Regions from separate parts of the Mameliella sp. LZ-28 genome, predicted to be linked through region 2. Evidence: riboswitches for the same ligand, from Rfam matches in the RefSeq annotation. Region 2 holds a riboswitch; each other region holds the start of a gene.
The links. A riboswitch is a leader RNA that binds a small molecule or an ion and turns the genes downstream of it on or off. The one in region 2 is predicted to bind thiamine pyrophosphate.

Region 1 (2,256 bases), on a different contig from region 2:
AGCAACAAACCTGCTGGACTGCCCAACATGATCTGCACCGCTGCCGCAAGAATGTTGGAGACAAGTGCCACGCCGGGCTTGCGGATGATGGCCGCCGCGATGATCGAATTTATGAACCAAAAGCCCATCACGGCATCCATCGTCACTGGGCCAAAGATCGCTTGCAGGATCAACCAGACCTGCACCCAGCCGAGATAAAGCACACCAAATACAGCGCCCAGAACGGCAACGATCAGAGTTTCACGCAGGGTCCAGACCGAATTCTCGGGCATGGCAGTCTCCATTTTTCAGGTTTGGGAAAAGGGCGCAGTTTGCGCCGCAACGTCAGATTCTGCTTGGGCTGTTGGCCGAAAGCGTCACATCAAGCGCGACATGGCCTGCCTGCGCACCAAAGTTGGTAAACGCCTGCGAGAGTGTCGCAAAAACCGGCCCGGCATCGCCACGCAATTTGGTGCAGAAGTTCTTTGACCGCTCGAAGGTTCCCGATGATTTCAGGAAGTCGATGCAGCCGTAGACCTCGTCCATATGGTGGCCCAGTCCGAGCGGATAGAGCGAAAATTGGGCGGCCACGATCTGCCCGGTTTGCGGCGCTACGGCGACGGCTTGCCGTGCCGCCTCGATCCGGGCGGGCAGTTCGGCGTCAGGCGTCAGGCTGTCAACGGGCGTGCAGATCGGGTCATCTGGCTCGCCCGGACAGCCGCGCGAGACTGTCGCGTGCATGGTGCAATGCACCCCAGAGCGCGCCGCAGCCACGAACAGATCGCGCATCGCTGGAAACAGGATCTCGGGAGGGCCGACGATCAACGTGGACACGTCATCCGTTTCGATCCGCAATTGGTCGCGCCATGGATCAAGCTGTTTGATTGCATCTAGGATGATGCTGACGAAATCATCAGACATCGGATAAAGCGACACTTGTGCGCCTGAAAACATCTTCACCTCGCTCCGCTGGCATTACCCAGATCAGCTAAAGGGTCAGCGGACTTGCATCCGTCATCTCAGCCCCAGCATGATGGAGCGCCCCTGTTGACGCCTTGATCGTAAAATCTCTGACGGATTTGGCAAGGGGCAACTGACGTGCCGAGGAAAAAGCATGCAAAGCTTGAAGTGGCTCGGAAGTGAGACCCGGCACTGGCAAGCGAGAAAACAGGTTTATCTAGTGTTCCGAGTCTGACATTTGCTACCGGTTTCCCCTGATTTCATCGAGTGCGTCAAGCGCACGGCGTTCGCGGGCGATGATGTCTTCAGCGCTTTTGCTCCAGACGAAGGGCTTCGGTTTGGCGTTGTGCTGCAGCAGGTAGTCGTAGATCGCTTCTTCGAGGTCATCGACGCTGTCATAACTCCCGCGGCGGATGCGCTTTGTGGTGATGTCGGCGAAGAAGCGTTCCACGAGGTTCATCCAGGACGCGCTGGTGGGCGTGAAATGCAGCTTGAAGCGGGGATGTTTCTCGAGCCAGGCCTGCACCTCGGGCGTCTTGTGGGTGGCATAGTTGTCGAGGACGATGTGGATGTCGCGCGGCTTTTGGACGGCGCGGTCGATGCGGCGCAGGAATGTCAGGAACTCCTTGGCGCGGTGGCGTGGCATGCAGTCGCCGATCACGAGGCCCGACTTCACGTCCAGCGCGGCGAAGAGCGTGGTGGTGCCGTGGCGCTTGTAGTCGTGGGTCATGGTGGCCGCGCGTCCCTTCTTGAGGGGCAGCCCGGGCTGGGTCCGGTCGAGCGCCTGGATCTGAGACTTCTCGTCAACGCACAGAACGACGGCCCTTTCCGGCGGATCGAGATAAAGCCCCACAATCTCGGTCACCTTCTCCTCGAACAGCGGGTCGTTCGAGACCTTGAAGCCCCTCACGACATGCGGCTTCAGTCCGGCATCCGCCCAGATGCGGCCGACGCTCGAAGGCGATATGCCGACCGCCTCGGCCATCGTCGCGCGGCTCCAGTGCGTGGCATTGGGTGGCGTTTCTTGCACGGTCTTCGCGATCACTTTCAGTCGGACCGCCCTCGGCAGGGGCGGCACGCGGGAAGGCCGCGTCTTGTCCCGCTTGAGCCCTAGCACGCCTTCGTCAAGATACCGCTCCTGCCAGCGCCAGACCGTCGGCTTCGACATGCCCGTCCGCCGCATGATCTCGACAGTCCCCTCGCCCTCCGCCGTCGCGAGCACGATGCCCGCTCGCCACGCGAGCTTGCGCGCCGTGTTGCGGTTGGTCAGCAGACCTTGAAGCTCAGCGCGGTCGGCGGGGCCAAGGTAAAGGCAGA
Region 2 (2,256 bases):
AAACCATCCCTTTCGCGTGTTTCTGCGCTGTCACCTTCGGCATAGCCATCAAAAAGGTAAGGGCTGCGCACCCAGATCTCGCCTATGGCCCCCTCCTTGGCGTCGATCCTTATCTCGACACCCGGGTAGGCTCGGCCAACGCTGCCCTCCGGGCCACTGCCATCGCCCCAAGCGATGAAACTGGTCTCGGCGGCGCCATAGAACTCACGCAGGACTGCCTTGGGACACAATGCGGCGATCCGCAGCCGCAATTCGGGCGTCAGCCGCCCGCCACCACAAAGCACATGGCGCAGGCTCGGCAGCACGGCCCCTGTTTCGCACAGAAGGCGCAACTGGGTTGGCGTGGCGTAGAGGATTGTCGCCTGTGCCGCCTTCACGCCCTGCGCCTGTTGGCGCGGCCTCAGACCAGCGAAGGAATGCAGGTCGGCGCCAAGATGCGCCCCTTCGACCAGGGCATAGAGCGCAAGGGAATGGGCCGGGACCCCCAGGACGGCGTAGCGATCCTCGCTGCCAAGGCTCAGGTGGTTGCGGTTGACCTCGAAACTGGCAATCCAGGAGGCATGGCTGCGCCGGATGGTCTTCGCCGCTCCGGTCGTTCCGCCAGAGCGGCTGTGGAAATACCCCGCGCGTTCTTTGGAAAGGCGGCTGACCCCGCCTGGTCCAACAGAAAACGCGCGCCCGGTGCGGATGGCTGCGCGCAGGGCAACAAGATCCTGCGCCCCGGCCCTGTCCGAACCCTCGCCCTCTCCGACCTGCTGCCCATGCACATGCAAACGGGCCTCCGGTGGCCAGCGAAACAGCGCAGTGCTCATGGTTCCGGACCCGGTCGCAGCAGTGCCGTGGCCTATTTCCGTCATGGAACATCCTCGTCAAGGTCATGGAGTGGTAGCCCACCACGGCCCTCGACGAAACAGGCAGATAACACCCCGCGTTTTCGTCAGACGCGAACAGGGCACGCCGGACTCTTCCCGTGTTTGACTTGGCGTGGCGGGGTTGTTACCCAAAGTCTTACCGTTGGGGTGCCTCCAAGAGGCTGAGAAGCGTGAATGCGCTAACCCATCGAACCTGATCCGGGCAATACCGGCGTAGGGAACGGTCTAATGTCTACAGACGTTTTCCATGCGCGGTGCCCTTTTGTCTGAAGGAGCAGCCGTTGGCGCATATCGCATTGACCATCGCCGGATCCGACAGTGGCGGAGGCGCGGGCATACAGGTCGATCTCAAGTCCATGTCGGCGCTTGGCGTCTACGGCGCCAGTGCCATCACCGCGGTCACCGCCCAGAACACCCGTGCCGTCACCGCGGTTCATTCAATACCGCTCGACGTGATCGAGGCGCAGATCGAGGCGGTGCTGTCGAATCTGGACGTCCGGGCGATGCCCAGTTGGCGCCCGATGCGGTGGGCGCATTGCGGCAGAAGTTGATGCCGCACGCCACCGCCCTCACCCCCGGCCTGCCCGAGGCGGCGGCGCTGCTGGACGGCCCGGTGGCGCGCTCACGCGGGGAGATGACCGAACAAGGCAAGGCGCTCTACGCCATGGGCGCGCAGGCCGATCTGATGAAGGGCGGTCACGCCGAAGGCGATGAGTGCGAATACGCCCTGATCGCGGACGGCGAGGTGCTGACGACATTCACCGCACCCCGCCACAGGACGCGCAACACCTACGGCACCGGCTGCACGCTTTCGTCGGCCATTGCCACCGGGCTTGCGCTTGGGCTGCCGCTCGAACTGGCGGCCGAAACGGCGCACAGCTTCGTGCAACAGGCGATTGCGGCAGCGGACTGGCTGCAGGTCGGCTCCGGGCATGGCTCACTGCTCCATTTTCACGCGGTCTGGGAATGATGCCGGTGTTCTCGGTCATCGGCGCCGGTGTGGCGGGGCTTTCCGTTGCCAGCGAACTGGCCGCGCGCGGTGCCGATGTGCAGGTCTTTGATCCTGCCGGGCCGCCCGGGCCGCACCACTGTTCCTGGTGGGCGGGGGGCATGTTGGCGCCCTGGTGCGAATATGAAAACGCCGAAGAGCCAGTGCTGAGGCTGGGCCAACAGGCGATTGTCTGGTGGCAACAACGCACCACTGTCCAGCAACGCGGCACGCTGGTCGTGGCGGGGCGGCGTGACTTGCCCGACCTGCGCCGCTTTGCCCGACGCACCGAAGGGTTCCGAGAGGTCGGGTCCGACTTCGCGGAACTGGAACCGGACCTGCCCGGCGTTGCGCAGGGGCTATTCTTTGAAGGCGAGGCGCATCTGGATCCGCGCC
Region 3 (2,256 bases), on a different contig from region 2:
TGTGCCAGGGCGGGCAGGAATATCGCTTTCTCGTAGACCGAGAAGTCGTCCCTGCGGAGCACCGAAAACTCCAGCGCCTGACGCATGGAACGGTCCGTCAGCACACGCGTGATCTCATGGTAGTCGGGTATGACCTGGCCAGCCATAAAGGCCTCCTTGCGGGCATCTGGAAATCCCGACAGCTGTCCCGGTCAGGTGCTTGCCGGGGCCGTCTGCGGGTGACGATTGCATTGGCGCGGATCCTGCGGATCGACGGCCAGCGTCCTCCAGGCTCCTTCCCCGAGCTCCTGTTCCCGGCCAGCCTTCACGGACCGGATCGCTGCCGTCCCAGCCCTCGGCCGCTGGAGCGGGCTGCCGACCGGCACCGATCCGCGGCGCCACACGGGCAGTCAGCGAACCGCCGAAACGCCTGTCCGACCGCCGAGCGCGCCATAGACGCGGGCCTGCATCGCGATCCATTGCGCCGCTGGCCGCGTCTCTTGCTCGACCCGCAGGAAACTGGTCCCGAAGCGGTCCGGGCGAAAGTTCCAGACCTCCGTCAGCAACCATTGCCCCCGGACATGTTTCAGGACGGCCACCGAGGGCACCGGATCGCCGACCAAGAGGTTATCGGTGATCATCCGGGTTTCATGGGTGGCGACAATCGTCGTCTCGTCGATGCGCTGCGCGTCGAGGCAGACCGCGAAGTAAGAGCTGAGATTGAGGCAGAAGATCCGGTGCTGGATGGTCTCGAAGATCATCCGCAGATCGTCCGGCGTGGAAAAGACATGCGCCGCATCGAGGTTCACAAGCCGAAACGGAAGGTCGAAGACCCCCTGGTATCCGTCGAAATCCCTGGTGCGGATCACCCCCTGCGCCCGATGCAACAGATCATCGTATATCGACTTGGCATTCAGGTCGTCGCGATCAGGCATACCCGGCCTTCTGGAAGTGTTCTGCATCCAGCCTATACACAAGGGGATGCAAAAGGCCAGTATAAACAGGGTCTTGCAAGGATTGCCCCCTTCGACAGGCCAATTCCCGCCATCCCGCGACCCAAACGTCCGGATTTCGCGATGCGAAGCCGGCGAAGCTGATTGACGCTGGCGCCGTCTGATGCGACCTTCGCGCCGTTAGCGACAGGGGCGCTCGGGAAACCGGGCTGAGACGTACCCTTCGAACCTGAACCGGATAATGCCGGCGGAGGGAGGCGCACAGGGCAGACCGGATTCCGGTCGACGTCTCGTGATCTCTCATGCCGCCGGGCGAAAGGAGATCACGATGGACGATACGGGACAGCACCTGGATCACATGCGCCGGACGGCGCCACTTGTTCAGAACATCACGAATTACGTCGCCATGAACATCATGGCCAACGTCATGCTCGCGGCCGGGGCTTCGCCCGCGATGGTCCACGCGCGCGAGGAAGCGGCCGAGTTCGCAGGCCTGGCGCAGGCATTGACGATCAATATCGGGACGCTCTCACCGGCCTGGGCCGACGCCATGCTGGAGAGCGCCGGGGCCGCTCAGGCGCAGGGAACGCCCTGGATACTCGATCCGGTGGCGGTCGGCGCCACGGGTTATCGCCGGGACATCGGCGCACGGCTATTGGACCTCGCCCCGACCGTGATCCGGGGCAATGCGTCAGAGATCATGGCGCTGGCCGGCGCCGACGCAAGCGGCAAGGGCGCCGACAGCGCCGACGCGGTTTCCCAGGCGCAGGAGGCTGCAAGCGCCCTGGCACGGCGGACGGGCGGCGTGGTCGCCGTGACCGGCCCCGTGGATTTCGTCACCGATGGCACGCGCAATGCTGAGGTCGCCAATGGCCACGCCCTGATGCCCCGGGTGACAGCCCTGGGCTGTTCCCTGACCGGCATCGTCGGCGCCTTCACCGTCGGGCAGGATCCCTTTGAGGCGACCGTTGCCGCGCTGGCCTTTTTCGGTCTTGCCGGCGAACAGGCCGCCGAAGGCGTCCGGGGACCGGGGACATTCCAGGTGGCCTTCATTGATGCGCTGTACACGATGACGCCAGAGGACCTGGCGCGCGGCGCCCGGATCACGCTGGCATGATCCCGCCGCTCTGTTTCATCACGGATGCCACCGCACCCGCACCGGTCATCGTCCAGGCGGTTGCCGCCGCACAGGGAGGCGCCGAATGGGTTCAACTGCGTGACAAGGTGACACCGGACGCGGATCTGGCCCGGCTCGCGCGGGCGCTGATGACCGCGCTGTCCCCCTTCGGGACCAAGCTGATCGTGAACGATCGGGTCGACCTGG

Region 1: linked by a shared signal. The riboswitch ahead of G9Q80_RS06320 (YkoF family thiamine/hydroxymethylpyrimidine-binding protein) and the one ahead of thiD (bifunctional hydroxymethylpyrimidine kinase/phosphomethylpyrimidine kinase) in region 2 are both predicted to bind thiamine pyrophosphate.
Region 3: linked by a shared signal. The riboswitch ahead of thiM (hydroxyethylthiazole kinase) and the one ahead of thiD (bifunctional hydroxymethylpyrimidine kinase/phosphomethylpyrimidine kinase) in region 2 are both predicted to bind thiamine pyrophosphate.

What each region holds. Positions count from the first base shown of each region.
Region 1 is NZ_JAANYX010000010.1:35,138-37,393, forward strand. It holds gene G9Q80_RS06315 (ECF transporter S component) at 1-272, opposite strand, end outside; gene G9Q80_RS06320 (YkoF family thiamine/hydroxymethylpyrimidine-binding protein) at 325-933, opposite strand; TPP riboswitch at 924-1,035, opposite strand; gene G9Q80_RS06325 (IS630 family transposase) at 1,181-2,256, opposite strand, start outside.
Region 2 is NZ_JAANYX010000032.1:511,436-513,691, reverse strand. It holds gene G9Q80_RS17755 (AMP-binding protein) at 1-812, opposite strand, end outside; TPP riboswitch at 1,006-1,109, shown strand; partial or broken gene thiD (bifunctional hydroxymethylpyrimidine kinase/phosphomethylpyrimidine kinase) at 1,154-1,842, shown strand; gene G9Q80_RS17745 (FAD-dependent oxidoreductase) at 1,842-2,256, shown strand, end outside.
Region 3 is NZ_JAANYX010000011.1:545,850-548,105, forward strand. It holds gene G9Q80_RS09270 (hypothetical protein) at 1-146, opposite strand, end outside; gene G9Q80_RS09275 (hypothetical protein) at 390-914, opposite strand; TPP riboswitch at 1,111-1,205, shown strand; gene thiM (hydroxyethylthiazole kinase) at 1,261-2,049, shown strand; gene thiE (thiamine phosphate synthase) at 2,046-2,256, shown strand, end outside.